Regions from separate parts of the Paraburkholderia sp. BR13439 genome, predicted to be linked through region 2. Evidence: riboswitches for the same ligand, from Rfam matches in the RefSeq annotation. Region 2 holds a riboswitch; the other holds the start of a gene.
The links. Region 2 has a riboswitch for thiamine pyrophosphate ahead of thiC (phosphomethylpyrimidine synthase ThiC). Riboswitches for the same ligand answer to the same signal wherever they lie in the genome.
Positions count from the first base shown of each region.

Region 1 (15,751 bases), on a different contig from region 2:
CGCCACGCGAGCGCGAGCACCAGCGCGTCGTGCGGATCGAAACCGCAGTCGAGGAATGCGGCCAGCGCGGGAATCCAGTCTTCCGCCAGATGGCCTTCCAGGCCGTATTTCTCACCGCCCAGATGCAGCGTCGCGCGGTTTTCCGCAGCGACGATCACGCCCGCGCCCCGCGTCAGCCAGCGCGCGATCTGCTCGCCGTGCTGCTGCGCGTCGGCGATCACGATCAGGTCGCCACCGTTCGGTTCGTCCGGCGCGGTCAGGCAGATGCGCCACGGCGCGTGGGTCGGCGGCCAGTCGCCAAGCCGCGCGCGGATGCGCTCGGCGGCTTCGATGAGTTCGTCGGCCGTCGGCCAGAACAGATCGCGGTCCTTCAGCGTCAACGACTGGGTCATGCCGCACCTCCATCCTGATGCCAGAACGGCATGCCGACCACCGGCGTGCTCGCGTGCGCACTCTCGCGCTCGGCCATCGGGCCCGCGAGATACGCCTGCCGGCCCGCCTCGACGCCCAGCGCGAACGCGCGCGCCATCGCGTCGGGGTGCGTCGCCTGCGACACCGCCGTATTCAGCAGCACGCCGTCGAAGCCCCACTCCATCACCTGGGCCGCATGCGACGGCACGCCGAGCCCCGCATCGACGATCAGCGGCACGTCCGGCAGCCGCTCGCGCAATACGCGCAGCCCGTACGGATTGATCACGCCCTTGCCGGTGCCGATCGGCGCGCCCCACGGCATCAGCGCCTCGCAGCCGGCGTCGAGCAGACGGCGGCCGATCACCAGATCTTCGGTGCAGTACGGCAGCACCTTGAAGCCATCCTTGACGAGCCGCGCGGCGGCTTCGATCAGGCCGACCGGGTCGGGCTGCAGCGTGTAGTCGTCGCCGATCAGTTCGAGCTTGATCCACTCGGTCTCGAAGATTTCGCGCGCCATATGCGCGGTCGTCACCGCTTCACCGACGCTCAGGCAGCCCGCCGTATTCGGCAGCAGCGGCACGCCGTGGCGCTTGAGCAGATCGAAGAAGCCGGCTTCCGCGTTGCCCTCGTTCATCTGACGGCGCAGCGCGACGGTGACCATGCCGGGGCGCGCGGCGTCGATCGAATCGGACAGCGATTGCAGCGACGGGTAGCGCGACGTGCCGAGCAGCACGCGGCTTGCGAAAGTTTGACCGTATAGGGTCAGCGCGTCGGCGCTCTCGTGAGAAGTCATTTGCATCATCCTGGTTTGCCGTCGCGGCTGGAACCGACCGCGTGACGGCAATGGGTTTTCGGCGACGGTTGTTGCGTTCGGTATGCAGCAGGCTGGCGCGAGCGCGCTCAGCCGCCCGCGACCGGCTGCACGACGTCGAGCCGATCGCCCGTTTGCAGCGCGCGCGCCGCATGCTGCGCACGCGCGACGAAATCGCCGTTGAGCGCGACCGCGAACGGCGGACGCGCGCCAAAGGCGGCAAGCGCATCGGCGACAGTCGCGCCCTCGGGCAGCGACAACGGCTTCTGATTGATATGAATGTCCATGGTGTTCGAATACGGTTCAATCGATGGCGCAAGCGGCATCGCGTGCGGCACGTTTGCCGCTACGCTCAGGCCGGCTCGCGCGCGAAATGCTGTTGGAACAGCTCGCTCCAGCGTGCGTCGCGCCGCCAGCCGGCGAATGCGTCGGCGTCCCGGACGCGGCCGTCGAGCAGCGCGCTCGCGAAGCGTACGGCTTCGTCGGCGACTTCCGGCGCGATCATAAAGCCGTGCCGATACAGGCCGTTCACGCGGAACGTGCGCGCGCCGTCCCACAGCAGCGCGGGACGGTGATCGGGCAAGGTCGGCCGGCACTGCGAATTCAGCTCGAGGATGCGCGCCTCGCCGAAGCCCGGATGCACCGAGAACGCCGCGCTCAGCAACTCGAGCGCCGAACGCACGCTGACGGGCGACATGTCCTCGCCCTCGACCTCGGTCGCGCCGATCACGTAGAGGCCGTTCTGCTTCGGCGCGATATACAGCGGGTAGCGCGGATGCAGCAGCCGCACCGGGCGAGTCAGCTGCAGGTGAGGTGCATGCACGCGCGCAACTTCACCGCGGATGCCGCGCAGCGTCGGCAGCGCAGGCTTTGCGCCGAGCCCGCGGCAATCGACCGTGATACCGGCGTCAGGCAGCGACGCGTCGTCGATCGGCGTGTTCCAGTGCGTGTCGACGCCGCGCTCGGCAAGCCCCGCGGCGAGCGCGGACAGCACCTGGCGGTTGTCGAGCTGGCCCTCGCGCGGCAGTAGCCAGCCCTGATTGAAGCGGCCGGCCAACGCGGGTTCGGCGGCGCCGAGCTGCGCGCCCGAAAGCGCGACGAAGCCGCCGTCGAGCAACTCTGCCGGCGCGTTCGCGCGCACGCGGCGCTCGAACAGCGGCGCCTCCGTGCGATCCGCGTGATGCCAGACGACGAGCGTGCCGTTGCGCTGGAAAAACACCGGCTCCGGCAGTTCGGCGAGCACGCGCGGCCAGCTTTCGAGCGAACTCGCGCCAAGCCGCGTGATCAGCAGCTCGGCGCTGGCGGCTTCTGCCAGCGGCGCGAGCATCGCCGCGGCGACCCATGCGGCAGCCTGCGAGCCGGCGGCATCGCCGCGCTCATAGAGCGCCACGCGATGTCCGTCGCCCGCGAGGCGCCACGCGACCAGCCGGCCGCACAAACCGCCGCCGAGCACGGCGAAATCAGGTCGAGCGGAACGGTTCATCGCGCGCGCTCCGTTTGACTGCGGCGGGAAAAACCAAAGCGGCACGGCACGCCGGAGGTAGCGTGACGATCAGAAAGATGCATGTCTGAAGAATAGGCGGTCATCGAGTCCTTTCCGTACGGCCAAAAACGCACGTACCCAGGACGAAACCGGCGGGTGAAGCCGGCCGGTCACGGCGTGTGCATGTGAGCTGCGCTCGCCGCCCGGCGGGGAATGGAAGACGGTTGCTTCCGGAAACTTCCCGCGCCGGTATTACCCGGATCGGGTGCAAAGGGTCTCTCTCAGCCTCGCCGCCCCGGCATGAAAATCATGCCGCCTGTGGGCGAAGCACCCCTGTTTCGTCGCAGGTCATTAGACCATAAAAGGCGCGGCGCCCGCAAACCAGCGGTCCGCCGTCTCTGCCGCAATTTTGATCCGGCACCGTCTAGCGAGATGCCGATGCGAAGCGGCCCGGCCCTCTGGCACAATGCCGTGACCGGTGCCGAAAAAACGCGGCGCGCGCGGCACTCGTGGCCGCATGCGTGGCGGCGGCATCCCGGCGGACGCCGGCCCCGAAAAATTAATTTTCGCTTAAGGGCGTCACGCCAGAATCGGGCGCCCGTCCGGACTCGCGTTCATCGAGCGCGAGCGCGCGATGCCCGGCCAGGTATCGCAGACCCGCCTCAGCCACGACCTCGCAAAGGGCCGGCTGTCAGCGGGATCGCCCGACATGGGTCAACCAGATCGGACCCGTACGCCGTCGGAATGCACTTCGGGTCAGCACTTCATCAGGACGCTCATGACACCACATACTTCCGCCAGCCCCGCGCTGCCGTCCGACGAAAAGGTCTCCGCCTGGAGCCTGATCAAGCCTTACTGGGTTTCCGAGGAACGAGGCATCGCATGGGCGCTGCTCGTCGCGATCATCGTGATGAACCTGATCGTCGTCTGGATCAACGTGCGCCTGAACCGCTGGAGCGCAGACTTCTACAATGCGCTGCAGCAGAAGAACGTCCACGACTTCCCGCATCTGCTGATGATTTTTACCGGACTCGCGTTCGGTTTCATCATCCTCGCCGTGTATGGACGCTATCTGCGTCAGATGCTCGGCTTCCGCTGGCGCCAGTGGCTGACCACCCGCTACCTGAACGAGTGGCTCAACGACAGCGCGTTCTACCGCATCGAGCGCGACCGCCTCGCCGACAACCCCGACCAGCGGATCAGCGACGACCTGCAGTCGTTCGCGACCACCACGCTGTCGCTGACGCTCGATCTGCTGTCGACCGTCGTCACGCTGGTATCGTTCATCACGATCCTTTGGACGCTCGCGGGCGCGCTGAGTATTTCGCTCGGCGGCATGCCGCTGCATATCCCCGGCTATATGGTTTGGGCCGCCGCGCTGTATGCGGTGGTCGGTTCGCTGGTTATGCAGAAGGTCGGCCATCCGCTCGTGTCGATCAACTATCAGGCGCAGAAAGTCGAGGCGGATTTCCGTTTCGGTCTGATCCGGCTGCGTGAGAACGCCGAGCAGATCGCGTTCTACAACGGCATGGAAACCGAGAAGACGAACGCCCGCACGTTGTTCGGCCGCATCCGCGACAACTGGTGGCAGGTGATGAAGTACACGAAGCGCCTGACCTTCGTGCTGAGCTTCTACGGCCAGATCGCGATCATTTTCCCGATCGTCGTCGCCGCGCCGCGCTACTTCGCGGGCGCGTTCACGTTCGGCGTGCTGATGCAGATTTCGAGCGCGTTCGGCACCGTCAGCGATTCGTTCTCGTGGTTCATCAACAGTTATACGAGCCTCGTCGAATGGCGCGCGACCGTGAACCGGTTGCGCGAATTCAAGCGTGTCGTGCATTCGCCGCGTCTGAAGGAATCGGTGTCGCCGGCCACGGAACACGGCGGCATCAATCTGCATTTCGTCGACAGCAACTCGCTTACCACCGACAGCCTCACGCTCGCGCTGCCCAATGGCAACCCGCTGTCGCGCATCCGCGATATCGCGATCCGGCCGGGCTCGCGCTGGCTCGTGCGCGGTCCGTCGGGCGCCGGCAAGAGCACGCTGATGCGCGCGCTCGCGGGTCTGTGGCCGTTCGGCGACGGTTCGATCGACGCGCCGGTCAACGCGCGCATGATGTTCATCCCACAGGTCAGCTACATGCCGATCGGCACGCTGAAGGCGGCGCTCGCGTATCCGTCGGCGGCGGACACCTATGGCGACGACGAATGCCGCGACGCGCTCATCACCTGCCATCTGTCGGAATACGCAGACCGTCTGCAGGAAACGGGGCATTGGACCCGCGTGCTGTCGCCGGGTGAGCAGCAGCGCTTCGCCGCCGCGCGCGTGCTGCTGCACAAGCCCGACTACCTGTTCCTCGACGAAGCGACCAGCGCGCTCGACGCGGAAAACGAGGCGCGGCTCTATCGACTGTTCACCGAGCGGCTGCCGAAGGCGGCGATCGTCAGCGTCGCGCATCGCGAATCGCTTGCTGCGTTCCATGACGAAACGCTCGACGTCGAGCGTTCGGCCGAAGCGATAGCGGCGTGAGCGACGCGCACAGCGCTCACTTCAATCAAGCGCACGACGCCGCCCTCGCGCGTCGTGCGCAACATCCGGAAAGACACGAGAAGAGTTCGGAAGCATTTGCGAAGCGCGCAAGCTGTTCCGCGCTTTGAAAATGCCCGCGAGCAGCGACGATAGTCGTACGGGCCGCGCCATTCGTCGGCCTTCGTTGACGTTAGTCACGTCTTTGATCGCAACCGCTCTCCGGACTTCTCGCCCATGTCATTCGCTCGCCGTGTTTCACCTCTGCTCCCGACTTTGCTCCCGCGCCTCGCTCTAGCCTGCGGCGCGGCGCTGCTCTTCACCAACGCCGTCGACGCCGCGCAAACGGCCGAGCCGAACCAGCCCGCGGATATCTGCGCGGCGCTCACGCACATCGTCGATGCGAGCGATTTCCGGCGACTGCCGAACGAGACCGCCGCGCAACTGCCGGGCGTCTCCCATTCCGACGATTGCCGCGCTACCGCGCACGCGTACGACTGCCACTGGCGCGCGCACTGGCAAGCCGACGGCGTCATCAACGATCCGCTCGAGGAACTCGGCGCCGACATCGCCGCCTGCTTTCCGCGCGTCGTGCACGACGTCAACACACCGGTGCGCCAGCATTTCGTCGTGACCACCGACGCGCGCCGCGTGAACGTCACCGCGAGCGTGCAAGGCCAGAACGAACTGCGACTGCGCGTGACGCGCTGAGCGCGCGGCCGTCGCTGCTTTCGATGATCCAGCGAATCTTGTGACCGGGATCGGGCGCTGCCTCATGACCTCGCCGCCGACCGTGCGCGCGCCAGCCAGAACCAAGCCTTCGCGTCCGGGTCGGGTTGCCTCGCTGATAGCGCGGCGTCGCTGCGCCCTCGCCGCCTTCGCCGCGACGCTGACGCTCACGCTCGACGGCTGCGCATGGACGCTGATCCAGGCCGCCGACGCCACCGGCTCCGTGATCCAGGCCGGCTACGCGATCGCGTCGAACTACTCGTCGCCGACCTTCGTCAACGGCCGGCCCGCCGATGTGCAGCACGTGTGCATCGAAGTGAATCCGACGGTGTCAGTCGGCGATTTCGTGCCGGCGCTGCAGCTCGCGCTCGAGCGGCGCGGCATTCGTTCGGACGTCTACAATCCGGGGACCTCGCCGGCCGGCTGCGAAGCGCGGCTCGTCTACAACGCCGCGATCGACTATGGGCGCCGCTCGTTCAGCGACGAATCCATCCAGTACCTGTCGATCATCGATCTGACACTGATCCAGAGCGGCCGCATTCTCGTCACCGCGCGCTATCAGACCGGCGGCCTGAACACCGACCGCTTCTCGTCTGCCTCGGTGAAGCTCGGCGGGTTGATCGAGCGGATGGTCGTCGATCGGACCGATTTCGCGCGCCAGGAGCAGCAACAGCAGACCCTGCAAACCTCGCAGGCCTTCCCGCCGACCCGCTGAAGACCTGCGGCTGTGCGTTCGCTTGCAGCGCCTTACACGGGAAAGGATTGGAAAGCGGTATGCGCTTTGCGCGGCCCGTGCGCATCACTAAGATGACCTGAATGAACCAGACCATCCTGATCGTCGATGACGATCCCGTCGTACGCGAGCTCGTCAGCGAATATCTGCACGGGCGCGGCTTCAACGTCTCCACCCTCGAAAATGGCTTGGCGTTGCAGCGCAGATTGCAGCAGGAGCGTCCCGCGCTCGTCGTGCTCGACATCATGATGCCGGAGCTCGATGGCATCAGCGCGCTGCGCGCGTTGCGCGTCGCCGGCGACGACATTCCCGTGATTCTGCTGACCGCGCGCGCCGATCCGATCGATCGCGTGATCGGCCTCGAACTCGGCGCCGACGACTATCTCGGCAAGCCGTTCGAACCGAGCGAGCTCGTCGCGCGGATTCGCACGGTGCTGCGGCGTCGCGGCTCGATCGCGCCGGGCGCGCCGGAGCAACGCGCGCCCTATCATTTCGGCCGCTTCGAAGTGAACTTCCCCGCGCGCGAACTGCGCCGCGACGGCGAACGCATCACGCTGCGTTCGAGCGAATTCGCGATGCTGAAGGTGTTCGTCACGCACGCGATGACCGTGCTCACACGTGCGCAGCTGCTCGAGAAACTGCACGGCAATAGCGAAGCGCATCGCAATCGCAGTCTCGACGTATCGATCTGGCGCTTGCGTCGGCTGATCGAAGTGGACCCATCGGAACCGCGCTACGTGCAGACGGTGTGGGGACGCGGCTATGTGTTCGTGCCGGATGGCGAAATCGGCGCCGCCGAACGCGGGCTCGCTCCGCCGCTCGGCTAGCGGCGCGAGTCGATCTGATCGGAGCCAGTCGATGCGATCTGCGCGTCGCGCACCACGCGCAGCGCGCTGACGCGGCTGACGGTCAAAACGTCAGCACACTCAGAAACATCCGCTGCAGCCAGCCCATCGTCGTCGCGTCGTTGACCATGCCGAGGCCCGCCTGTTCGATGCGCGCGTTCGCGACCTTGCTCGACGCAACGTAATTGCCTGCTTCGATATCCTTGGGATTGACGATGCCCGACAACCGAAGACGGTCGCGGGTACCGCTCATCGCGATCACCTTCTCGCCCGACACGACGAGATTGCCGCCCGACACCGTGCCGATCACGGTCACGGCAAGCGTGCCCGTCATATCGCTGATGTCGCGCAGATTGCCTTGCCCCTTGTAGTCGGTGCTGGCCGAGCCGATGTTGAACAGTTTCGCGAGCCGCGCGGCGGCGTTCGTCGATTGGTCCGCGGCGGTCGCGGTGATGCTGCTCGCGCGGTTCGCCGATGCGCTCCCGCTGTTGTTACCGCTATACGATTCGGACAGCCGGATCGTCAGCACGTCGCCGATATGCTGCGCGCGCGGCGTCTCATACAGCAGCAGCGGCGCACCGGCCTGATAGATCGCGCCTTCGTGTTGACGTTCAACGGCGCGGACGCGAGCGGCGGCGCCATCGGCGTTTCGACGATCGACCTGGTCTGCGTGCTCGAACAGGCCGCGAGACAGCTCGCGGCGCCGAGCACCAGGATGAGTCGTAGTGCGGTCATGCTGACTCCGTGGCGAGAAAGATGAAAAGGAGTTAAAGCGTGGCGGCGCTAGCCAGACGCCATCCGCTTTCGGCGTTGGGTTCGCACCGATAATCAGGCTTGCCAGGCAATCATCAGCCCGCGTCGGCGCCGCTCGCCTGCCACTGCCGCACGACCGCTTTCATCCACGTATCCGAGCCCTTCAGCAGATACGTGAGCGTACCGTTGCGGCTGCCCGGCAGAAAGCACAGCGTGATCGAACTGACCGCGTTCTCCCATACGTACATCGGCATCGCGCCCGGCGCCGCCGCGTTGCGCGTCGCGAGACGCGGCGGCCCATAACGATCCTCGAGCGCGTCGCGCAGATCCTCCGCGGTCAGCTCGTCGATCACGAACGACATCTCGTAGAGACGCAATGCGCCTTGCCCGTCGATGCGCGTGAAGCGCATCACGTGTTCGAGCGCCGGCGCGCCATCGACCACCGCCTGCGAGACCGCCCAGCGCTGATCATCGCGATGCGCCCAGCGGCACGCGACGCTCAGGCTATCGTGCGATTTCAGCCGCATGCCGAGCGCACCTGCCTGCACGTCGGTCTCGCAGATCGGCACGCTGCCGACCGGCGTCGCGCGCACGGCCGAGCCCGCGCGGAATTCGTCGATCGTGATGCCGAGCGCGACGCCGCGAAACGAAAACGGCGCGTCCGGCGAGCGCCGCCGCGTGTCGGTGACGACGCTATTCGATGCCGCGCTGGCCGCCTTCGGACTGCGCGCGACAGGCTGCGCATGCGCGGCGCACGACAGCACACCGCCGAGCAGCATCAATGCACCAACCATCCTGGTGAGCATCATGATTCAATCGATCGCGGAAGCGCACATGTCGAAAGGCGTCGCCGCCGCATGGCCGACGACCGGCAGCACTTTCAGGGTCGCCGCCGTGACCCGGCATGGCAGCGCCGCGGCGCCGCAGCCGCCGAGCGGCAACAGCAACGCGCCGGCAACGAGCCACGCCACGACGCGACGCCGATGCTCAGTAATTCTGGATAACGGCACGCGGACCTCGCCGGTTCACGCGGTCGTGTTGACCAGATGGCCGATGAGCCCCGTCCCCGGCGCAGGCAGTGCAGGCTGCGCGAGCGCGCTGCTTTGCTGCGATTTCGCCGCTGCACCAGTGGGGCTGGAACTGGTGGACTTCTCCGTGGCTGGTGTCTTCGCCAGCGTGGAGAACGGCATGGAGCTGAGGGTGTTGTGGATCGTCATGATGGACCTCGCGAGGGCGCGCATTGCGCGCGGGTATCGGTTGAGCGCCGCGAGCCGTCATCCGAGGCAGCTGGCCTCGTTCGGCGTGCGGCGCGACTTGCTGCGGAACGAATCATCGCGCCGCGCAGGCGCCGACGATGGGCGAAGCAAAGCATGCTTTCGCGCAGTTGTTACGACCCGTTCCGTGGGCTTGCGAGGGCTTTCGAGTGCTTGCCAGGCGTTGTCATCGCGTGGCGGTCGTTGCGGAGAGCAGGATCAGGCAGTGCTAAAGTAGGCGCGGAACCTTCTGATCCGCCCCGGCGCAAGCCCGCCCGCGCCACGTGGCGCACAGTAAGCGTTGGTAAGGAAATGCGCGGTCGCGCGTCGGGCGCGCCAGTCTAGAATTTCGCCATGAATCCACAGGTCCTTATCGTCGACGACGATCCGGTCGTACGCGATCTACTTTGCAAGTTTCTGCAGTCGAACGGCTTCGATGCGTCCGTGCTGCATGACGGCACTCATTTGCAGCGTCGTCTCGAGCGCGAGCGGCCGTCAGTCGTAGTACTCGACATCATGATGCCGAACACCGACGGCCTGCGCGCGCTCACCGCGTTGCGCGCCGCCGGCGACGACATCCCCGTGATCTTCGTGACCGCGCGCGGCACGGTGGCCGATCGCATCGTCGGTCTGTCGCTCGGCGCGGACGACTATCTGACCAAGCCATTCGATCCGCGCGAACTGCTGGTGCGCATCCAGACCGTGCTGCGCCGGCGCGGGCCATCCACCACGAGCGCGCCGGAAGCACGCAAGCGCTATCGCTTCGGTCCGTTCGAACTGGACTTCGCGACGCGCTCGCTGACCCGCGACGACGCCAAGCTGCCGCTGCGCGACAGCGAATTCGCGCTGCTGAAGATCTTCGTCAACAATCCGTACAAGGTGCTGTCGCGCGTGCTGATTCACGATCTCGTGCATCGCGACAACCTCGCGTTCCGCGACCGCAGCCTCGACGTACCGATCTGGCGCCTGCGCCGCGTGATCGAGGACGACCCGTCGAACCCGTGCTATGTGCAAACGGTGCGCGGCAAGGGCTATGTGTTCGTGCCCGACGCCAATGGCACCCCCTTCGAGGACGGGGCCGCCCCGAGCGCATGAGAAATCCGCTGAACACGCTGTTCGGCAGAATGGCGTTGCTGTCGGCGGCGGTGCTGTTCGCGATTCAGGCGAGCTGGTTCGTGCTGGTGACGATGCAGCCGCCGCGCCATGAGATCGACGGCTTCGCGCGCGGCATTCTGCTGGTGCTGCAGGCGATCAACGGCGAGCCGATCAAGGGCACCGCGCTCGCGCCGGCGATGCGCGTGCATCTGGTACCCACCTGGAACATGCCGACCAGCGTGCATCTGCGCGAGCCGCACGAGCATATGCTGGTCGAGTTGAGCCGGCATCTGCGCGAGAACCTGCCGGCCGGCACGCAGATCGCCGTCGACGATCTGCGTCCGCCGCAACTGTGGGTGCTGTTTCCGGGCAAGTCGAACTGGGTCGTCGTGCCGGTCGATGTCCCGCCGCCGCCGCGCTTTCTGATCGAATCGGTCTCGATGCTGGCCGCCGGGTTGATCCTGTCGTTGTTCGCGGTTTGGCAGATGCAACGGCCGTTGCTGCGCGTCGCCGATGCGTCGCGCGCATTCGGCTCGGGCGGCCGGCCTGAACCCGTGCCGGTGCAGGGCCCGCGCGAACTGCGCGATCTGATCGGCTCGTTCAACGACATGATGCGGCGCCTGAACGAAGCCGGCGACGACCAGGCGGTGATGCTCGCCGGCGTCGCGCATGATCTGAAGGCGCCGCTCACGCGCCTGAAGCTGCGCGCGAGCGTGCTGGTCGACGAAAACGAGCGTGCCGGCCTGATCCGCGACGTCGATTCGCTGACCAACATCGTCCAGCAGTTCCTCGAATTCGCGGGCCAATCGGCGGACGCCGGACCGCCGGTCGAAGTCGACGAGTTCTTGCGCGAGCAGTTTTCCTCGGGCGATTACGCGGAGGCCGCTGAACCCGCCGAAGCGGCGGACCCCGCCGAAACCCAGCTTTTCGCACTCGACTTGCGCGCTGGCCCCTCGTTCACGCTGCCGCGCACGCTGCTCGACCGGCTCGTGACGAACCTCGTCGACAACGCGCTCGAACACGGCATGCCGCCGGTGGAAATCTCAACCACGTGCAACGACGGTCATTGGATCATCAGCGTGCGCGACCACGGCCCCGGCATTCCCGACGACCGCATCGCCGCGGCGATGAAGCCGTTCGTGCGGCTCGACGCCGCGCGCGGCGGCGAAGGCCATTGCGGGCTCGGTCTCGCGATCGTCGCGCGGCTCGCGCACCATCGCTGCGGACGCTGCCTCGTGCGCAATCATGCGCAGGGCGGGCTCGACGTTCGGATCGAACTGCCGGTGGACCCGGCGCTGACGTGAGGATGCTCGCAGGTAAGGGGACGCGGACCGGGGCACTTACCTGCCCTTACCGCATCGACTGTCGCGCGGGTCGCGGCCTTATAGTCGCCCCCGGCAACCTCGATGCCGCCCTTCTCCGTCCGCCCGCTCCTCTGGGGCGGACTTTTTTTCGCTATCGGACGGCCGAAGCGCGTCAATGCACGAGCCGATTGCGCAGCGCGTCGACCGTCGCGGTGGAAAGACCGAGGCCTTGCGTTAAATAGCTCGCCATCGTGCCGTAGCTCGCCTGGACCTGGTCGAAGCCCGCCTGCAGATAATTCTCGTCGACGTCGAACAACGGCGCTCTCGCCGCGGCGATGGCCGCGCCTTCCTGCGCGCGCAGCGCGGTGGTTTGGGCAGCGATCGATGGCGCGAGATAGACGTTGCTGAGCAGGTAGTCCTGCATGATCACGTCGAGCGGAACGTTGGCGATGCTGAGCAGCAGCGCCGCGACCCAGCCCGCGCGATCCTTGCCCGCGTTCGAATGGAATAGCTGCGCGCCCGTGCCGTTGGCGAGCGCGCCGAGCAACGCGCCATAGGCGGCTCGCTGCGGGCCGCCCGTCACATACGCGCGCGCCTGAGCCTGCATGAACGCGACGGCGTCGACGGGCGAATCGACCGGGGGCGTAACGAAGTCGTTCGTGCCGAGCACATTCAGCGCGGAGGATGTCGCGCCGCCCGGCAGCACATCGGCGGTGCGCGCGATTTCGGCGGGCGTGCGCAGGTCGTAGACCGACACGATGCCGAGCTTGTCGAGCGTCACCGTGTCCGTGCCGCTCAGCGTCAGCGCATTCGCGCGAAAGAACACGCCGCGCCGCATCTGCTTGCCGTCGACGGTCAGATAGCCGGCACCCGCGCCGCCGACATCGCGGAAATTGCTGACCGACACGAGTCGCGGCGTAGCCGGCTGCTCGGCTTCGAGACTGCCGCCGCACGCGGATAGCAGCGTGCTGCCGAAACCCGCGGCCAGCATCGCACCGGCCGAGCCCCTCAGAAAGCGTCGCCGCGCCGCCGACGTTTCGCCCAGCATGCCGCGCTCCACGGGCACGGTCGTGCTCGTAAGGGCGCGGAAAGGCGAACGGTTTTTCGCGGTGACGGGCATCGGAGGCGATGGGTTATAGGAGGATCGAGTGGGCAGCCGGGCTGCAGACGCAGTTTAACGTTGACCAATAAGTTTTGCGTTACATCGTAGTGGTTTGTAAGAAAAAAAGAGGGCCGGGTGCGCGCCAATAAATGCTGCGTGACGCTCGCGCGCTGTCGCAAATGAGGCGGACATAACGCACCGCGACGAGGCAAAAGAAAACCGGGCTCCCCCTTTCAGGCGAGCCCGGTTTCTTTCTTACTGCATCGCTTTACCGCTACAGGTGCCCTTCTTGGGGCACCTTGTCGTCTCCACGTCTTCCTGCAATTCGTGGCCGGCACGCGCGGTGGCCTGGAACTCCAGGCACGCACGCCGGCTGAAGGCGCTTAACGCGGCAGTTCCGTATGCCCCATCAGGAACGCATCGACCGAACGTGCGCACTGACGGCCTTCGCGGATCGCCCATACCACGAGCGACTGGCCGCGACGCATGTCGCCCGCCGTGAACACCTTGTTCACCGACGTGTAGTACGCCTTGTCGCCCTCGGTCGTGGCGCGCACATTGCCGCGCGCATCCTTGTCGACGCCGAATGCTTCGAGCACCGGCGAGACCGGCTGCGTAAAGCCCATCGCGAGCAGCACGAGGTCGGCCTTCATTTCGAATTCGGAGTTCGGCACTTCGACCATCTTGCCGTCCTTCCATTCGACGCGCGCGGCGATCAGCTTCTCGACCTTGCCGTTCTTACCTTCGAGGCGCTTGGTCGCAACCGCCCAATCGCGCTCGCAGCCTTCCTCGTGCGACGACGACGTGCGCAGCTTGATCGGCCAGTACGGCCACACGAGCGGCTTGTTCTCTTCTTCCGGCGGCTGCGGCAGGAGTTCGAACTGCGTGACGCTCTTCGCGCCATGACGGTTCGACGTACCCACGCAGTCCGAACCGGTATCGCCACCGCCGATCACGACGACGTGCTTGCCCTTCGCGATCAGCTGGTTCGGCACCTTGTCACCGGCGTTGACCTTGTTCTGCTGCGGCAGGAATTCCATCGCGTAGTACACGCCTTCGAGCTCGCGGCCCGGCACCGGCAGATCGCGCGGCGTTTCCGAACCACCGGCGATCACGACCGCGTCGAACTGCTCATTCAGCTCGGCCGGCGTGATGGTTTCCTTCGCGGTGTTGCCGATGTGCGCCGGCAACGAGTCCGGTTTGCCGATGAACACGTTGGTGCGGAATGTCACGCCTTCGGCTTCCATCTGGCGCATGCGGCGGTCGATCTGCCACTTCTCCAGCTTGAAGTCGGGGATGCCATAGCGCAGCAGGCCGCCGATCCTGTCGTTCTTCTCGAACACGGTCACGTCATGACCGGCGCGCGCGAGCTGCTGCGCGGCCGCGAGACCCGCGGGGCCCGAGCCGACCACGGCGACCTTCTTGCCGGTCTTGTGCTTCGGCGTTTGCGGCGCGACCCAGCCTTCGGCCCAGGCCTTGTCGATGATCGCGTGCTCGATCGACTTGATGCCGACCGGGTCGTCGTTGATGCCGAGCGTGCACGCCGCTTCGCACGGCGCCGGGCAGATGCGGCCCGTGAACTCGGGGAAGTTGTTGGTCGAATGCAGCACTTCGATCGCGTTCTTCCAGTCCTGACGGAACACCAGGTCGTTGAAGTCCGGGATGATGTTGTTGACCGGGCAGCCGTTGTTGCAGAACGGAATGCCGCAGTCCATGCAACGCGCGCCTTGAATCTTCGCTTCGTCGTTGGTCAGTGCCGCGACGAATTCCTTGTAGTGCTTCACACGCGTGAGCGGAGCCTCGTACGTCTCGTGGCGACGTTCGAACTCGAGAAAACCGGTTGCCTTGCCCATGTGGTTCTCTTCTCTATCTGTATCTAGGGGTAATCTGGACCCGCCGCGCGTCGATCGATCGGAACGCGGCGGGTACGTCTGAATGTGACTTCCGTGACGGCAGCTCAGGCGGCGAGCACTTCGCTGTTCGCCTTCTTCGCGGCGAGTTCGCCGAGCGCACGCTTGTATTCGGTCGGGAATACCTTCACGAACTGACGGCGTGCCGCGTCCCAGTTTTCGAGCAACGCCTTCGCGCGCGGGGAGCCCGTGAACTGGAAGTGACGCTCGATAAGGCCCTTGAGCAGCGCTTCGTCGGTTGTGTCGCGATGCCACACGCCCTTGTCGACCGTGCGCTCCTGTTCGGCCTGTTGCAGCACCGGGTCGAGCGACACCATCGACTTGTTGCACTTGCCCGCGAACGTACCATCCGGATCGAACACGTAGGCGATACCGCCCGACATGCCGGCCGCGAAGTTACGGCCCGTCTCGCCGAGCACGACCACCGTGCCGCCCGTCATGTATTCGCAGCCGTGATCGCCCGTGCCTTCGACGACCGCCGTCGCGCCCGAATTACGCACGCAGAAACGCTCGCCCGCGACGCCGCGGAAGAAGGCTTCACCTTCGATCGCGCCGTACATCACCGTGTTACCGCAGATGATGTTCTCTTCCGACTTGCCGCGGAAATCGTTGGTCGGACGGATGATGATGCGGCCGCCCGACAGGCCCTTACCCACGTAGTCGTTGCCGTCGCCGACCAGATCCAGCGTGATGCCCTTTGCGAGGAACGCGCCGAAGCTCTGGCCCGCGGTGCCTTTCAGCTGGATGTGGATCGCGTCGTCCGCGAGACCTTCGTGGCCATACTTCTTCGCGATC
Region 1 covers NZ_JBFPKN010000020.1:67,460-83,210, reverse strand. Annotated here, with positions in the region: gene thiE (thiamine phosphate synthase) at 1-392, opposite strand, end outside; gene AB3X96_RS31570 (thiazole synthase) at 389-1,204, opposite strand; gene thiS (sulfur carrier protein ThiS) at 1,312-1,509, opposite strand; gene AB3X96_RS31560 (FAD-dependent oxidoreductase) at 1,575-2,705, opposite strand; TPP riboswitch at 2,927-3,050, opposite strand; gene AB3X96_RS31555 (ABC transporter ATP-binding protein/permease) at 3,484-5,235, shown strand; gene AB3X96_RS31550 (hypothetical protein) at 5,470-5,943, shown strand; gene AB3X96_RS31545 (hypothetical protein) at 6,008-6,676, shown strand; gene AB3X96_RS31540 (response regulator) at 6,778-7,521, shown strand; partial or broken gene AB3X96_RS31535 (flagellar basal body L-ring protein FlgH) at 7,604-8,274, opposite strand; gene AB3X96_RS31530 (hypothetical protein) at 8,388-9,101, opposite strand; gene AB3X96_RS31525 (DUF6726 family protein) at 9,105-9,302, opposite strand; gene AB3X96_RS31520 (hypothetical protein) at 9,318-9,509, opposite strand; gene AB3X96_RS31515 (response regulator) at 9,900-10,640, shown strand; gene AB3X96_RS31510 (ATP-binding protein) at 10,637-11,944, shown strand; gene AB3X96_RS31505 (tyrosine-protein phosphatase) at 12,117-12,992, opposite strand; gene AB3X96_RS31500 (glutamate synthase subunit beta) at 13,430-14,899, opposite strand; gene AB3X96_RS31495 (glutamate synthase-related protein) at 15,004-15,751, opposite strand, start outside.
Region 1: another riboswitch for thiamine pyrophosphate. It lies ahead of AB3X96_RS31560 (FAD-dependent oxidoreductase); the one in region 2 lies ahead of thiC (phosphomethylpyrimidine synthase ThiC).

Region 2 (15,751 bases):
GGGCAACGCATGATTGGTCAGCACCGCCGCGAACATCGAATCGATCAGCCCCTCGCGCTGCAGATACGCGAGCACCGGCACACCCGAGCCCCGCTTCAGCTGCAAATCGACGATTACCGCGTCGAACGCTTCGTCGCCGAGCAACGCGATCGCCTGATCGGCGGAATCGGCATAAGCGGCCACGCGCAGCAAGCCCGAAGCATCGATCGCCTCGACGAGGCTGCGGCGGATCAGCGGCGAATCCTCGATCAGCAACACGCGCAACGGCGCGCGGCTGGCTGGATCGGTAGCAGGGTTCGATTCGCTGTTCATCAGGATGTCTCGATCGTCATTCGATCAGACCATTCTTGATCGCGTAGTACGTGAGGTCCGCGTTGTTCGCGAGTCGCATCTTCTCGAGCACCCGCGCGCGATACGTGCTCACCGTTTTGACCGACAGATGCAGCTCTTCCGCGATCTCGGTCGGCAACTGCCCTGCCGCGAGCTTGCAGAAGATCTGGAATTCGCGCTCCGATAGCGCTTCATGGGGACGCCCGGCGGCGGGCTTGTCGAGATTGTCGGCAAGCGTATCGGCGACCGCCTCCGACAGATAGCGGTGACCGCGCGCAACCGAGCGGATCGCGCGCACGATTTCCTCCGGCTCGCAGTCTTTGTTCAGATAGCCGTTCGCGCCCGCGCGCAGCAGATTGATCGCGTACTGGCTCTCGGGGTAGCCCGACAGGATCAGCACGCCCTGCTCCGGACGCACCTGCTTGATCACCCGCAACGTATCGATGCCGTTCTTGTCCGGCATCGCGATGTCGAGCAGCACCACGTCGAATGCCTGCTCGCGCACGAGGACGATCGCTTCCTCGCCGGTCGCGGCCTCGGCGGCGACGCACATATCCGGCTCGTCGGCGACGAACTGTCTGAAACCACCTCGAACGATCGCATGATCGTCAGCTATCAGCACTCGAATCATCGGTTGGGTGTCCGTGCAAAGGGAGTCGCTCCTAAGCCGACATTGTAGTGATCCGCGGCCACCGCAGAACGTGGACTGCGAGGGCGGCTTCGCACCGCAGCCGCCGGCATTCCCGAGTTCGCTGGCACCCGGTCAACACTATTGCGCCGCGTCTTCGTCGCTTCCCTGTCACTTTGGCGCGCTACTCACGCCCCGCGAGCAGATCCGCCATATCGTCGGCATGCTCTTCCTCGACCGCGAGAATCTCCTCGAACAGCCGGCGCGTGGTCACGTCCTTCTCGCCGAGATAGCGGACGATCTCGCGGTACGTGTCGATCGCGATGCGCTCCGCGATCAGGTTCTCGCGGATCATGTCGGTCAGATCGGTGCCTTCCTTGTATTCCGAATGCGCGCGTGCCTTGATGCCGTCCGGCGCGAAATCGGGTTCGCCGCCAAGCTGCACGATGCGCTCGGCGATGCGATCGGCGTGTTCCTGCTCCTCGCTCGCGTGCTGGGCGAATTCCGTCGCGACCGCTTCGGAGTTGATGCCCTTCGCCATGAAGTAGTGACGCTTGTAACGCAGCGTGCAGACGAGCTCGGTGGCGAGCGCGTCGTTGAGCAGCTTGAGCACCGTGTCGCGATTCGCGCCGTAGCTCGGCGTGACCGGACCATCCGACATATGCTTGCGCGCGTCCTCGCGGATCTTTTTGATGTCCATCACGAACGTGTCGCCAGATTGCTTCGTCATCGAACTTCTCCTTTATCCGGTATTGGGGGAATCGCGCATCAGCACGAATCGCGCCTGATGCGCCGACGGTGGAATGACGGCGCGCTTCGAACGCGGGCGCCTCGATCGAGGATTCAAACGCCGCGCGTTCCCGCACCTTGTTGACTACCTGTACCTACGTATACGTATTGCGTACTTCGCTGCCGATCTCGTGTTACGTTCATCCAGGGCTCGCGTGGCTAGGTTCGAAACACGCCGAGCAGCAACGTGACCACGAACACGACGAGGAAGATGTAGAACAGGATCTTCGCGATTTCGGCCGCGCCGGCCGCGATGCCGGTAAAGCCGAACACCGCCGCGATGATCGCGATCACGAAGAAGACGATGGCATAGTGAAGCATGGCATTTCTCCCTTTTGTTGGCCCTGCAATCGACTACCAGCAAACCCCTCGCCTGCTATGAAGGCGCGGCTTGCCGCCACTGCGATGGCCGCGTTAATCGATCGTTTTCTTCGTCACGACGAAGCCGAGTACGAGGAACAGCACGCACAGCACGACAAACACGAAGAACAGGAACTTCGCGATCGCCGCCGCGCCGGCCGCAATGCCGGTGAAGCCGAGAAGACCCGCGATCACCGCGACGATCGCGAAGAACAGCGCCCACTTCAGCATGATGGTTTTCTCCCGAAACATTGAATGAACGATCGGGTCCATGCTATCGATGCGCGGCGCCGCGCGCATTCCGACGCTCGCCGTTTTTCGTGTGAGAATCCGCTTACATTGGATTACGACGACGTTACGCGCGGCTTCGCTCGATGCTGAAGTCGACGCCGAGTCGATGCCCTCTTTCCGGAGCAGCAAGTGTCGAATCTGCAGAACCCGCCGGAACAGCCTGGCGCGCGCGCCACGGCGCGGCTCGCCGACTGGATGCGCAGGCGCAGCTGGGCGATCGCGATGACGGTCGCGATCGTGATCACGGTGGGCGGCCTCGTGATTCTGGAGAGCGCGCGTCAGCGCATCACCGCCGAGTACGAGACCGCGCTCGAAGCGCGCGACGTCACCGTGCAACTGAGCACGCTCGCGAGCGACCTGTCGCGCCTGAGCGCACAACAAAACCAGTTTCTTCTGACGAAGGACGACGCATCCGCCCAAGCGTTCTGCGCGAGCGCCGCGCGCATTCGCGAGACCACCCGGCAGTTGGACCACTTCTATCGCGGCGGCCGCGCGGACAGCGCGGAGCTCGCGAGCTTTACGCAGATTCTCGCGCTGATCGACGCGCGCATCGGCGCGGGCACCGCCGCGATGCAGCACCTGGCGCCGCATCCGCTCGAACTCGGCGGATGCGGGCCCGCGAGCGACGTCAATCCGGCGGACGCGTCGTTGATCGACAGCACGCTCACGCTGCTGCGCGACAACGAGGAGCGCCGCGCGCAGCACGCGCTGGCCGCGAGCCGCGCCGATCAGCGGCTGTCGACGCTGTGCGCGGCGGGGCTGTCGGCGCTGAACATCGTGCTGTTCATTCTGCTGTTTCGCAATCTCGGCATCCAGATCGACCGGCAGGCGCGCGCGCAGCGTCAGCTGATTACGCAGCAGGAGGAACTCGACCAGCTGGTGGGCGAGCGCACGCGCCAGCTCGAAGCGCTCGGCTGGCATCTGCAGGCGGTCAGCGAAAACGAAAAGACCCAGCTCGCACGCGAGCTGCACGACGAGCTCGGCGCGATTCTGACCGCATGCCGGATGGACGTCGCGTGGGCGCGCCGCAAGCTGAAGGATAGCGAGCCGGACATCGCCGACAAGCTGCAGCGCGCGCTCGCCAATCTCGACCAGGGTATCGCGTTGAAGCGGCGCATCATCGAGGACATGCGGCCGACCGTACTCGCCAATTTCGGGCTCGTCACCGCGCTGCGCACGCTCGCCGACGAAGCCGCGCAGCGCAACAACTGGACGCTCGAACTGCACCTGCCCGCCGACGATGTCCAGCTCGACGAACAGACCGAGATCGCGCTCTTTCGGGTCGCGCAGGAGTCGCTGACGAACGCCGCCAAGTACGCGCGGGCCTCGAAGGTCGGCATCGCGCTGCGGGTCGGCGATGGCGAGGTCGCGCTGCATATCGCGGACAACGGCGTCGGCATCATGCCGGCCGATCTGAAACGCACGCATACGCATGGCCTGCTCGGCATGCGCCAGCGCGTGGCCGCGCATGGCGGACGCTTCGACATCCGCCGTGGCGCGCAAAACGGCACCGAAATCGACGTCGTGATGCCGAGCGCAAGCACGGCGACGCCTTCGATCGATCAGCCGCCGGCGTCGCCGGCCACACCGACCACTTCGTCGCAAAACCCCGTCTGACGCGTGCTGGCCGTGGCACCGCAAAGCCGTTGTAGGAGTGCGCCGACGCAAACACCGGAGCACGCCTACAACAAAATCGCGGCACGGCCGACAGCGCCGCCCCCACCCTTTTTTTACCATGCAATCAGGCCGGTTCGAAACCGGATCGAAACCTGATCGACTGGCATGGCCCCGGTCGGACGACATCAACCGATGCATTCTCGACAAGGAGAAGTTTCATGACTCGACTGATCGCTTTGCTTGTGCTCGCAGGAACCGCCATGCTCGTCACGGGTTGCAACACGATGGCGGGCGCCGGCCAGGACATTTCGAAGGGCGGCCACGCCATCACGAACGAGGCGGAAAAGGCAAAATAAGCCGGCACATGGCAGCAGGTTTTGCAGAGCCCGTCGCGGGATGCCGCGGCGGGCTTTTTTTTCGTGCATGCTGGCTTGCTGGCTAGCGACGCGACGCGTTTTCGGAACCCGATCAAACAGAACGGCGACCCACTCTCGTGGATCGCCGTGCCGTCCTCCCACTTTCCGACCATCCGGAGTTCCTTGATTGTCCGGCTGGCGCGAGCGGCTCATCGATGCTCGCGCCGCGCGAGGCTCATCCGGCGATCGGCGGCCCCCGTCATTGCCCGGTCAACGTATTCGACAGCTCCACGCTCGGCGTGCTCGTATTGCCGTTCTGTACGACCAGCAGATGAATCTGGCCCGGCGCCAGTTGGCTCAGCACGCCCGCGATCGGCACCGAGGTGATCAGCCAGTCGGCATTGTTCGCCAGCGAGAACGAGTTCGACTGGAAGATCGGCGTCTTGCTGCCGGCCACCGTCGCGATCAGCACGTACTGGCCACCCGACACGTAGATCGAATCATGCCCGCTCGCCGGCACCGCGTTCTTGAACGACACGCCGGCGAGCGTCGGCGACACGTTGGTGATGCTGGTGGCGGTGGCCTGCACGAGGTAGAGGTCGAGGTCCGGCGCGTTCGCCGACGCATTGAAGCCGCGCACGCGCGCGTCGTTGGTCAGCAGGCCCTTGTCGAACGGATCGTCGATCAGGCCGATGTCGGGCGCCGACAGACCCGGCAACGCGAGCACCGTGTACACGTGGCCCTTCGCGACATCGGGGAAGCTGCCGCTCGCGAGCGCGTTCTTCGTGCCGGTCGCCGCATACGCGACGGTCGTCGGGCCCGTGTCGATATTGGTGAGGTTGGTCACGCCTTTATACGAGATGTTGGTCTGTCCGGAAGGCGCGCTGCCATTGACAAGGAAGTCGACCGCGGGGCCACCCGGAAGCGCGTGAACGAAATGGATCTCGGGATTGGTCAATCCCAGCGTCTTGCCCGCATCGCTGCCATCACCGCCGCCGCACGCGCTCAGTACCGCCGCGGCCGCAACGACCGCCACCATGATTCGGATAATTTTCATTGTGTTCACCTGTCTCGATATAGGGCTTGACGCTCATCGCCCATTGATACGCGGGCGGCCGCGGGAAGCCTCGCGGTCGCCCTCCTCCCATCCGTGCCGCACGGCGCGCTGGTTTTGTCGGTGGCGCGTCCGTGTCGATGGACGCTCAAAATCAGCAATGGGTGTGCCGTGCCCCAAATAGCTGGCCTGAGACAACCGACCCAGGTCTTGCGAATCAATGGATTGCCGCGATTTAGAATTTTTCCTCGGCGGTCTGGTCCGGCGCGCGGTGTATCGTTCGTGCGGCCCCCCACTTACACGGTCCCTGCATGTCTTACCAACACTTACTCGCCGAGCTCGACCTGGGCTTCACACGTCTGTCCAACCGCGTCGTGATGGGCTCGATGCACACGGGCATGGAAGACCGCTTCTGGCATTACCCGCAACTGGCCGCGTACTTCCGCGAGCGCGCGTTCAGGAATCAGCGCGCGAGCTGCCTCGTCAATCCGCGCGCGGGACGCGAAACCGAACTCGTCTACCGGCCGCTAGCGAGCGCGCGACAGGCGCGCTCGATCGCGGTGGTCGGCGCCGGGCCGGCCGGGCTATCGGCCGCGACGGTGGCGGCCTCGCGCGAGCATCGCGTGACGCTGTTCGAGGCCAGCGACACGCTCGGTGGCCAGTTCAATCTCGCGATGCGCGTGCCGGGCAAGGAAGAGTTCAGCGAAACGATCCGCTACTTCCGCAGCCAGTTGCAACGCCATCGCGTCGACGTGCGGCTCGGCACGCGCGTCGACGCCGCGCTGCTCGCCGCGGGTGCCTACGACGACGTGATCGTCGCGACCGGCATCGTGCCGCGGCGGCCGGCGATTGCCGGCATCGACGGGTCCAACGTGCTGTCGTATGTGGACGTGCTGCGCGGTGCGCCGGTCGGCGCGCGCGTCGCGGTGATCGGCGCGGGCGGCATCGGCTTCGACGTCAGCGAGTTTCTGCTGCATCTCGCGGGGGAGCCGCTGCCGGTGCCGCGCGATACGTGGCTCGACGAATGGGGCGTCGACCTCGCGGTGCGCGAGCGCGGCGGCCTGAAGCCGCCCGTTGCCGCGCAACCGGCGCGGCAGATCTGGCTATTGCAGCGCAAGGCCGGCAAGCTCGGTGGTGGTCTCGGCAAGACGTCGGGCTGGGTGCATCGCGCGGCGCTCACGAGGCACGGCGTGCAGATGCTAGGCGGCGTCGAGTATCGGGAGATCAGCGCGCGCGGTCTGAGGATCGCGCGAGACGGTGCCGACGAATGGCTCGACGTCGATACGATCGTCGTGTGCGCGGGGCAGGAGTCGTTGCGCGAGCTAATGCCGTCGACCGTCGATGGCAAGCACGGCAGCGGCGGCCCGCGTTTTCATGTGATCGGCGGTGCGAAGCTCGCCACCGAGCTCGATGCGAAGCGCGCGATCCGCGAGGGCGCAGAGCTGGCGGCGGCGCTTTGACAACGGCGGCGCGGTTCGACGAGAACCGACCGCGCTCAGGCGCTGCCCTTCTTCTGGTAATCGAACCAGAACGACAAGCCGACGCTGCTCAGGATCACGATCGTCGCGATCACCGTCGAGCGTGTGACCGGCTCGCCGAGCAGCAGCGCACCCAATGCAACCGCGACGATCGGATTCACGTACATGCAGCTGCTCGCGATGGTCGGGCTCGTGTGGCGAATCAGATAACCGTACGCGACGAACGCGGCCATCGTGCCGATCAGCATCAGATACAGGAACGCGACGAGCGGCAGGAAATGCAGCTCGAGCATCCGCTCGCCCGCCGCCCACGCGACCAGCGTCGAGATCGCGCCGCCGAGGCCGATCTGCAGCGAGGTCGATAGAAACAGGTCCGACGGCAGCTTCAACACCCCGGCCAGATGCGCGCCGCCGGCCCAGAACAGCGCGCCGCACAGAATCGCGAGACTGCCTCCCACCGAGCCCGGCGTGCTGTCGCCGTGACTCAGAATCACGATGCCGGCGAGCCCGAGCCCGACCGCGAACCATTCGCCGCGGCCGATCTTCTGTCCGGCGACGGCCGCGATCACGGTCGCGAACAGCGGCACGGTCGCGACCATCACGGCCGCGGTGCCGGTGCCGACCGTGCGCATGCCGTACGCGAGCATGCCGCTCGACAGACCCACCAGCATCGTGCCGACGAGGCCCGCGTTGCGAATTTCGGCGACGCTCGGCCAGACCGGCTTGCGGCGCGCGGCGAACACGAACAGACCGATGCCCGCGAACAGGTTGCGCAAGCCCGACATCAGCAGCGGCGGGAACGAGCCGAGCGCGACGTGCACGGCGAGATAGGTCGAGCCCCACACCAGATAAACGACGGCAAGCGCGAGCGCGACCCTCCCTTTGCGCGACTGCGGCAGACGCAGCGGCCAGCCAGACGGAGAAAAAACCGAGCGTTGCAGCGACATGCGTTCAGCCCGCCGTCGCCACTCGACCCGCGCGCTGCGCTCGATGCCCGCGAGGCGCCGCGCCTGCGTCGATGCCTTTCGGGCGGGATGGCGGACACCGCATCGGCGATGCGGTCTGACGGGTGAGGCTGGCGGACATGTCGGTGGAACAGTAAGACGATGGGCGGCGCAGGAAGCGCCAGAAACGGCTGTGGCGGCGGAATCGGTCAAAACGACCCGATGGAACCCGGCCGCGATGCGCGGCGACGCCGCGGGCGAAAGCCACGGCGCGCAACGCATTATGCAGTAAGCGCCGAGTGCGCCGCGCGACAGAATCGTAACTTTTCGGTGTTCCCGCAACAGAAAAGCCGGGGACGCATCCCCGGCTTGCATTCGATGTCGCACCCGTTCGATGCTCCACGCATCGGCAGGATCGCTAAGCACCGTGGGCGCCGACTCAGTTGCCCATCGCGCCGGACGCCTCGTGCTTCATGCCCATCGCGCCGCCGCCCTTTTTCATCGAATCGTGTTTCATCGCGTCCTTTTTCATGCTGTCCTTCGACATGCTGTCTTTGGACATCGAATCTTTCGACGTCGCGTCTTTCGACATCGCATCGTTTGACATCGCGCCGCTTGCCTGCGCGAATGCAGCGCCGCTGCTTGCCAGCATCAGCAGTGCGATCGTGGTGACTGCAATCTTCTTCATGGGATGACTCCGTTGGTGGTGGATGAATCGAAACCGGCTCGTGCCGGCGTGCTTCCGAAGCCGCTGCCGCAAGCGCGCGTGCGCCCGCATGCGTCAGGAGCCTCCGAACCAGTTGTAGCCCTGGTCGACCCAATAGCCGCCGGGATACGTATTGGTGACGAATATCTCGACGATGTGCTTCGGATTCTTGTAGCCGAGCTTGGTCGGCATGCGCAGCTTCATCGGGTAGCCGTATTTCGCGGGTAGTCGCTCGCCGTCGTAAGAAAACGTCAGCAGCGTTTGCGAATGTAATGCGGTCGGCATGTCGATGCTTTCGTAGTAGTCGTCCGCGCATTTGAAGCCGACGTACTTCGCCGTCGTATCCGCGCCGACACGCCGCAGAAAATCGCCGAATGGCGTGCCGCCCCAGCGGCCGATCGCGCTCCAGCCTTCGACGCAGATATGCCGCGTGATCTGCTCGGCATGCGGCAGCGCGTACAGTTCGGGCAGCGTCCACACGCGCTTGCCGGTCACGAGCCCGCTCAGCTTCAGCTGATAATCGGAGCCGTCGACGTGCGGCACGTCGTCGATGCCGTAGTACGCGTTGAAGGGAAACGGTCGCGTGATCTGCGCTTCCGTGTAGGTCGGCGCGAGCTGCTTGGGGTCGAACAGCGCGGCCTGGGCGCGATCGTTCAGCCGCGACACGGCGGTGAGGAAGCGGTTCACGGAAGCGTCGTCGGTCAGCGAGCAGCCGCTCAGCATCGATAGACCGCCGAGCGTCAATAGCTGCCTGCCGAACAGACGTCGCGACGGCATCGCCAGTTCGCGCTTCGCATCGAGCAGGATCGATGCGCGGTCGAGCGTGTGGCCAACACGCTGCGTGGGTTGGTTTGCTGGTTTGTCGATCGGCTTGTTCATGATTCGGTATCCGTAGGGAGTTCGCGTTGCGCCTCGATGAGCGTGAACATCAGCATGGCCGTCAGCAGCCGCGGCTCAACGTCCGCGCAGCATCGCGAGCAACGACCGCGGCACGAGCGCGACCATCGCCAGATGAACCGCAAGAAACGCGGCCAACAGCGACATCGCGGTGAAGTGCACGACGCGTGCGTTGTCGTAGCCGCCCATCAGGTCACGCAGCAGCGGAAACTGCACCGACTTCCAGATCGCGAGCCCCGAGAGCACCAGCACGATCAGATCGGCGATCGCGAACAGGTAGGCGAATTTCTGCACCGCGTTATAGACGCGCAGATCGTCGTGCGACAGCTTCCCGCGCAACGCGGCGATGAAATCGCGCAGCACCGCGCGCGGCGTCAGCGGCAGGAACTTGCGCACGAAACGCCCGCTCGCGAGATTCAGCGCGATATACACGAGGCCGTTGAACACCAGCAGCCACATCGCCGCGAAGTGCCATTGCAGCGCGCCGCCGAGCCAGCCGCCCAGCGTGATCGCGGTCGGAAAGCTGAACGCCGGGAAGATCGGCGACGCGTCGTAGATGCGCCAGCCCGACAGCATCATCACGATCGCCGCGAGCGCGTTCAGCCAATGCGTGATGCGCAGCCACAGCGGGTGAATGACGCCGCGCTTGGGTGCGGCTGGCGCGGAGGGTGCGCCGGGGCGCAACGCGTGCGGTGTGGGTGTGGACATGGCGGCTCTCCTCGGGCAGTGGTAGAGAATGCGGCGCGTGCGATGTCGATCAACGGCACGCGGGAAGATCGGCCGCTTGCAGCACGTCGCCGCTCGCGTCGCTTTCGACGAACGCGACCACGCCGAAGCGGTCGGCGGCGTTGTCGATCGGATCGGCTTTCGCGTCGACGCTCGCTTCGCGTAGATCGATGTCCTGACGAATCCGTGCGTGACCGGCGACGAGTGGCACGGGCCCGAACCAGGCACGGACGACCCGTTCGTGATGCAGCGTCGCGCCGCGGTTTTCGCCCGCGCCGACCTGCGTCGTCAGCGCGTTCTCGTAGACCGCAACATAGGCGCTCAACGGACCCGTGATGGCGGCTGCCGTCGTGCTGAACTGCGCGTCGACATCGAACGCGCCGGGCGCACGCGGGCTCAGCGCGAGCGCGACATTGGCCTGCGCGGGTGCGGCGACGAGCTCGTCGATGCGGCGCTCGAAACTGTCGCGTTGCGACCAGTCGCGCAACTCGCGGCCCGCGACGAACACTTCCGGCGTATAGATCGCGTGCGCGCCCCCGAGATGTGTCAGCGTCTCCTGACGTTCGGTGAAGCGATGCTGGGAAAACCGGTCGCTCCAGCCGAGGCTGTTCCAGTAGTCGACGTGCAGTGCGAGCGGCACGATGCCGTGGGCGACGCCGTTGCTTTTCCATTGACCGAGCCAACGGTCGGCGGGCGGGCAGCTATCGCAGCCCTCGCTGCTGTACAGCTCGACGAGCGCTAACCGGTGCGCGGGGCTGTGCGTCGCGCATAGGGGCCCGGCCGCATCGGCCGCACGGATGCCCGAAGCGCTCAGCACAACGAGCGCAAGGCCGGCGGCGCGCCTGGAAAAAGTCGTAAAGCGCTGAAGTAGCGAGCGATTGTGCGCGGTCGACATGACGTGCTCCGATCGTAATCTGCACGTTTGTCGAACCGCGCGGCCGGTTATGACAAGCCTCTTTTAATTTTTTTCCGGCATGGGTAGCGAGCCAAGGCTCGCCGCGACTCAGTCGTAACTGACCACTACCGTCACGCGCGTGTCCGTATCGGTGCGCCGCGCGTTCAGCGACAGCACGCCGCCCGCGCGATCGACCGCGTAGTGGCCGTCGCGGGCCAGCACGCCGTGCCCGGCGCCATCGACGAAACGCGCTGCCACCAGATCGCGCGACTGCGTACCGCCGTTCACGTCGAGCGCGACATCGGCCCCGCTGACGAGGCCCGGCGGCGCGCTGAACGTCACCGTGCGCGAGAGGCGCTGACCGGCCACGCTCGCACTATCGACGGCGACGCCAGTGGGCGCCGTATCCACACTGATCTGCAGCGGCGGTGCGACGATCATCCCCACGAACCGGATCACGCCGCCCGTCACCGTCGATGCCGCCGGCGCCGCCAGCGGCGCGGCAAGCAATGCCACCACCGCGGCTGTGCGACCGAACGTTCGCCACCGCATTGTTTCCGCTTTCATGTGCACCTCTCTGTCAATCGGCGCGAGTCGCATCGCGCCATTCACGCGCCATCCCGCGAATCGCTTCGCTGGAGTGTGGCCTTCGCTGCACTTTGTTTAACGGCAATCCTTTGACTGGCTTGAACGCAATGCGGATCACGTCGCTTTCTTCTGGCACCGCACAAAGACGGCCGATCGACGGAGCGCGATGTCGCCAGCGGAAGTGCCCGAGACAGCGTGCTAACATCAAGCTTTCGTCGCTGGTGTCGCGGGCTTCACGTTTTGCTGCGCGGCAACCTGCCGTTCGCTATTCCCATCACCTGGTCGTTTTGCCCGTGACTTCGCTGCGTCGTCCGACTTTCCGTGCTCTCGCCCGCTTGCGCCCATGCCGCGCAGGCGGCTGCGCGGGCGTCGCGCCGCACGGCACCGGCGAGACGTCCCGAATGCTCCCGCTTCACGCCGCCCGGCGCCCTCGCTGACGTAGCCTGCCGATATCCGGGGGCCGCGTCGCCGGGCTCCGGGCTTTCCCATTCGCACTCATCCGCCGACCACCCGCATGGGATCGTCGCACGCGGCCATCCTTCACCGCCTTATCGGAGTCCTGATGATGAAGAAGATCAAAACCTGCTATCTGACCGAACTCGACGTGACCCGCCTCGAGAAACATGCGGCCGCCAACGCCAAGCTGCAGCACATGCTCGACGACGTGCTCGAACGTGCGGTAATCGTCGACTCGCACGACATCCCGGCCGACGTCGTCACGATGAACTCGCAAGCAACGCTGATCGATTCGGCGAGCGGCGAACAAATGACGTGGACCGTCGTCTATCCGCCCAACGCCGATTTCGCGCACGGGCGGCTGAACGTGTTCTCGCCGGCTGGCCTCGCGCTGCTCGGCGCGCGCCGCGGCGAGAGCATCCGCTTTACGCCACCCAGCGGCGATCAGCAAGTGCTCAAGATCGACAAAATTCTGTATCAGCCCGAAGCCGCCGACGATTTTTCGCTGTAAGCCGGCTGTTCCATTGCTGTAAGTTGCCCTGTCTGATGCGGTCTCGAAATAAGCATAGGAGATGTCTGGATTCATCTGGACCGGTTTTTTGAATCACTCAGACAGGTTGCCAAACCGCGGGCGGGCGGTGTATCGTGTGCGCTGCTAACGCGGGGGTCCTGCGTAGCGCGGAGCTGGAGGTCCGTGTTGCGTGGGTGAGAAATACCCTTTGAACCTGATCTGGATAATGCCAGCGCAGGGAAGCGTACGGATCTCGCACCAGCCTCAACAGCCTCACCTCTTAGCGATTTCCGACCACTTCCATCTCAGTCTCCTGCTTAGCCGCCCCACTTTGTACGGAGACTTACATGAACGCCAATCCGAAGTTTATTTCCGCCGAAGCCCACGTGGACGAAGCGGCCGTCGCGCCGCTGCCGAATTCGCGCAAGGTCTACGTGACGGGCTCGCGCCCCGACATCCGCGTGCCGATGCGCGAAATCTCGCAGGCCGACACGCCGGACAGCTTCGGCGGCGAAAAGAATCCGCCGATCTACGTGTACGACACGTCGGGCCCTTACTCCGACCCCGAGGCGAAGATCGACATCCGCGCGGGTCTGCCCGCGCTGCGTCAGGCGTGGATCGAGGAGCGCGGCGACACCGAGCCGTTGACCGGTCTGTCGAGCAGCTTCAGCCGCGAGCGCGCCGCCGATCCGGCCACCGCGCAACTGCGCTTTCCGGGCCTGCATCGCACGCCGCGCCGCGCGATCGCCGGCAAGAACGTGACGCAGATGCACTATGCGAAGCAAGGCATCATCACGCCGGAAATGGAATACATCGCGATTCGCGAGAACCAGCGTCGTGCCGAGTATCTGGAGACCTTGAAGGCGAGCGGCCCGAACGGCGCGAAGCTCGCCGCGATGATGGGCCGCCAACACCCCGGCCAGGCATTCGGCGCAAGCGCGTTCGGTCCGAACGGTCTCAGCGAAATCACCGCGGAATTCGTGCGCGAGGAAATCGCGCGCGGCCGCGCGATCATCCCGAACAACATCAATCATCCGGAGAGCGAGCCGATGATCATCGGCCGCAACTTCCTCGTGAAGGTCAATGCGAACATCGGCAACTCGGCGGTGACCTCCTCCATCGGCGAGGAAGTCGACAAGATGACGTGGGCGATCCGCTGGGGCGGCGACACGGTGATGGATCTGTCGACCGGCAAGCACATTCATGAAACGCGCGAATGGATCATCCGCAACAGCCCGGTGCCGATCGGCACGGTGCCGATCTACCAGGCGCTCGAAAAGGTCAACGGCAAGGCCGAAGATCTGACGTGGGAAATCTTCCGCGACACCCTCATTGAACAGGCTGAGCAGGGCGTCGACTACTTCACGATCCACGCGGGCGTGCGTCTGCAATACGTGCCGCTCACCGCCAACCGGATGACCGGCATCGTGTCGCGCGGCGGCTCGATCATGGCGAAGTGGTGTCTCGCGCATCACAAGGAAAGCTTCCTGTACGAGCACTTCGAAGAGATCTGCGAAATCATGAAGGCCTACGACGTGGCCTTCTCGCTCGGCGACGGCCTGCGTCCCGGCTCGATCTACGACGCGAACGACGAAGCGCAACTGGGCGAGCTGAAGACGCTCGGCGAGCTCACGCAAATCGCATGGAAGCACGACGTGCAGGTGATGATCGAAGGTCCGGGCCATGTGCCGATGCAGCTGATCAAGGAGAACATGGACCTGCAGCTCGACTGGTGCGACGAAGCGCCGTTCTACACGCTCGGGCCGCTGACCACCGACATCGCGCCGGGCTACGACCACATCACGTCGGGCATCGGCGCCGCGATGATCGGCTGGTTCGGCACCGCGATGCTGTGCTACGTGACGCCGAAGGAACACCTCGGTCTGCCGAACAAGGACGACGTGAAGACCGGCATCATCACGTACAAGCTCGCCGCGCACGCAGCGGACCTCGCGAAGGGTCATCCGGGCGCGCAGGTACGCGACAACGCGCTGTCGAAGGCACGCTTCGAATTCCGTTGGGAAGACCAGTTCAATCTCGGTCTCGATCCGGACAAGGCGCGTGAATTCCACGACGAGACGCTGCCGAAGGATTCGGCCAAGGTCGCGCATTTCTGCTCGATGTGCGGCCCGCACTTCTGCTCGATGAAGATCACCCAGGACGTGCGCGAGTTCGCCGCGCAACAAGGCGTCAGCGATAACGAAGCGCTGCAGAAAGGCATGGAAGTCAAGTCGATCGAGTTCATGAAGCAAGGCGCGGAGATTTATCAGCGGCAATAAGCGGCTTGCGCGACGCGCGCGCGAAGTAACGCCCTGCAGTATCGAAGCCCGCCGGCATGGCGGGCTTTTTTTTCCGCTGCGTCGAGCAGGCACGTTGTGTGCTGACAGAAAGAAACAACTACTTCCAACACCGAAGGGAGTCAGCATCATGAAATCGATCCGTCAACTCGGTACTCGTCTTGGCACGGTCGCAGTCGCGCTTTCGCTCGTCGCGGGTGTCGCGGCATGCGGCGACATGTCCCCACGCACACGCGATACCGCGATCGGCGCGGGTGTCGGCGGCGCGGCCGGCGCGGCGATCGGCGGCAGCGGCTTGTCGACGTTGGGCGGCGCGGCCGTGGGCGGTGTCATCGGTAACCAGATCGGCAAGTGAGCGGCAAGCGAGCGTGGCGTCCGATGATGCGTCTGACGATTCATAAAGGACAGCCAACCATTTATTCCGACCACGCACTGGACTGACGAGGGCCGCGAATGCGGTGCGCCCTCGTCCCGACAGCGCGCGTGGAAATAGACTGAAATATGCGGTTGCGGTTTTGCCACAGCGCTGCCGCGGCGGAAGCGTAAGCTCCTCATAACGACGTCGCGCGAGGCGGCATCGGTTCATCGAGGAGCGCGTTATGAAGTCCCGCGTCGTCACCCATCTTCGCGCGGTGCGCCTCTCGACGCCACGCGAGGCATCCAGTTTTTCCGCAAGGTTCGCGCGGCCCGCCGCCGCGATTTCCGCGCTCGCCTCCAGTCTGTTTTTAGCCGGCTGCTATTACCCCGCCGGCTACTATCCCGCGGGCTATTACACGTCGTACTATTCGACCGCGCCCGCGACCACAGCGGACCAAACCGCACCGGCCA
Region 2 covers NZ_JBFPKN010000013.1:175,691-191,441, forward strand. Annotated here, with positions in the region: gene AB3X96_RS24900 (response regulator) at 1-312, opposite strand, end outside; gene AB3X96_RS24905 (response regulator transcription factor) at 329-961, opposite strand; gene AB3X96_RS24910 (bacterioferritin) at 1,143-1,688, opposite strand; gene AB3X96_RS24915 (DUF1328 domain-containing protein) at 1,907-2,068, opposite strand; gene AB3X96_RS24920 (DUF1328 family protein) at 2,162-2,338, opposite strand; gene AB3X96_RS24925 (sensor histidine kinase) at 2,528-4,015, shown strand; gene AB3X96_RS24930 (entericidin A/B family lipoprotein) at 4,234-4,371, shown strand; gene AB3X96_RS24935 (DUF4397 domain-containing protein) at 4,631-5,428, opposite strand; partial or broken gene AB3X96_RS24940 (FAD-dependent oxidoreductase) at 5,881-6,885, shown strand; gene AB3X96_RS24945 (EamA family transporter) at 6,921-7,850, opposite strand; gene AB3X96_RS24950 (pentapeptide MXKDX repeat protein) at 8,287-8,535, opposite strand; gene AB3X96_RS24955 (molybdopterin-dependent oxidoreductase) at 8,629-9,432, opposite strand; gene AB3X96_RS24960 (cytochrome b/b6 domain-containing protein) at 9,508-10,158, opposite strand; gene AB3X96_RS24965 (DUF1223 domain-containing protein) at 10,208-11,071, opposite strand; gene AB3X96_RS24970 (hypothetical protein) at 11,180-11,638, opposite strand; gene AB3X96_RS24975 (GreA/GreB family elongation factor) at 12,225-12,626, shown strand; TPP riboswitch at 12,768-12,885, shown strand; gene thiC (phosphomethylpyrimidine synthase ThiC) at 12,974-14,905, shown strand; gene AB3X96_RS24985 (glycine zipper 2TM domain-containing protein) at 15,054-15,278, shown strand; gene AB3X96_RS24990 (hypothetical protein) at 15,523-15,751, shown strand, end outside.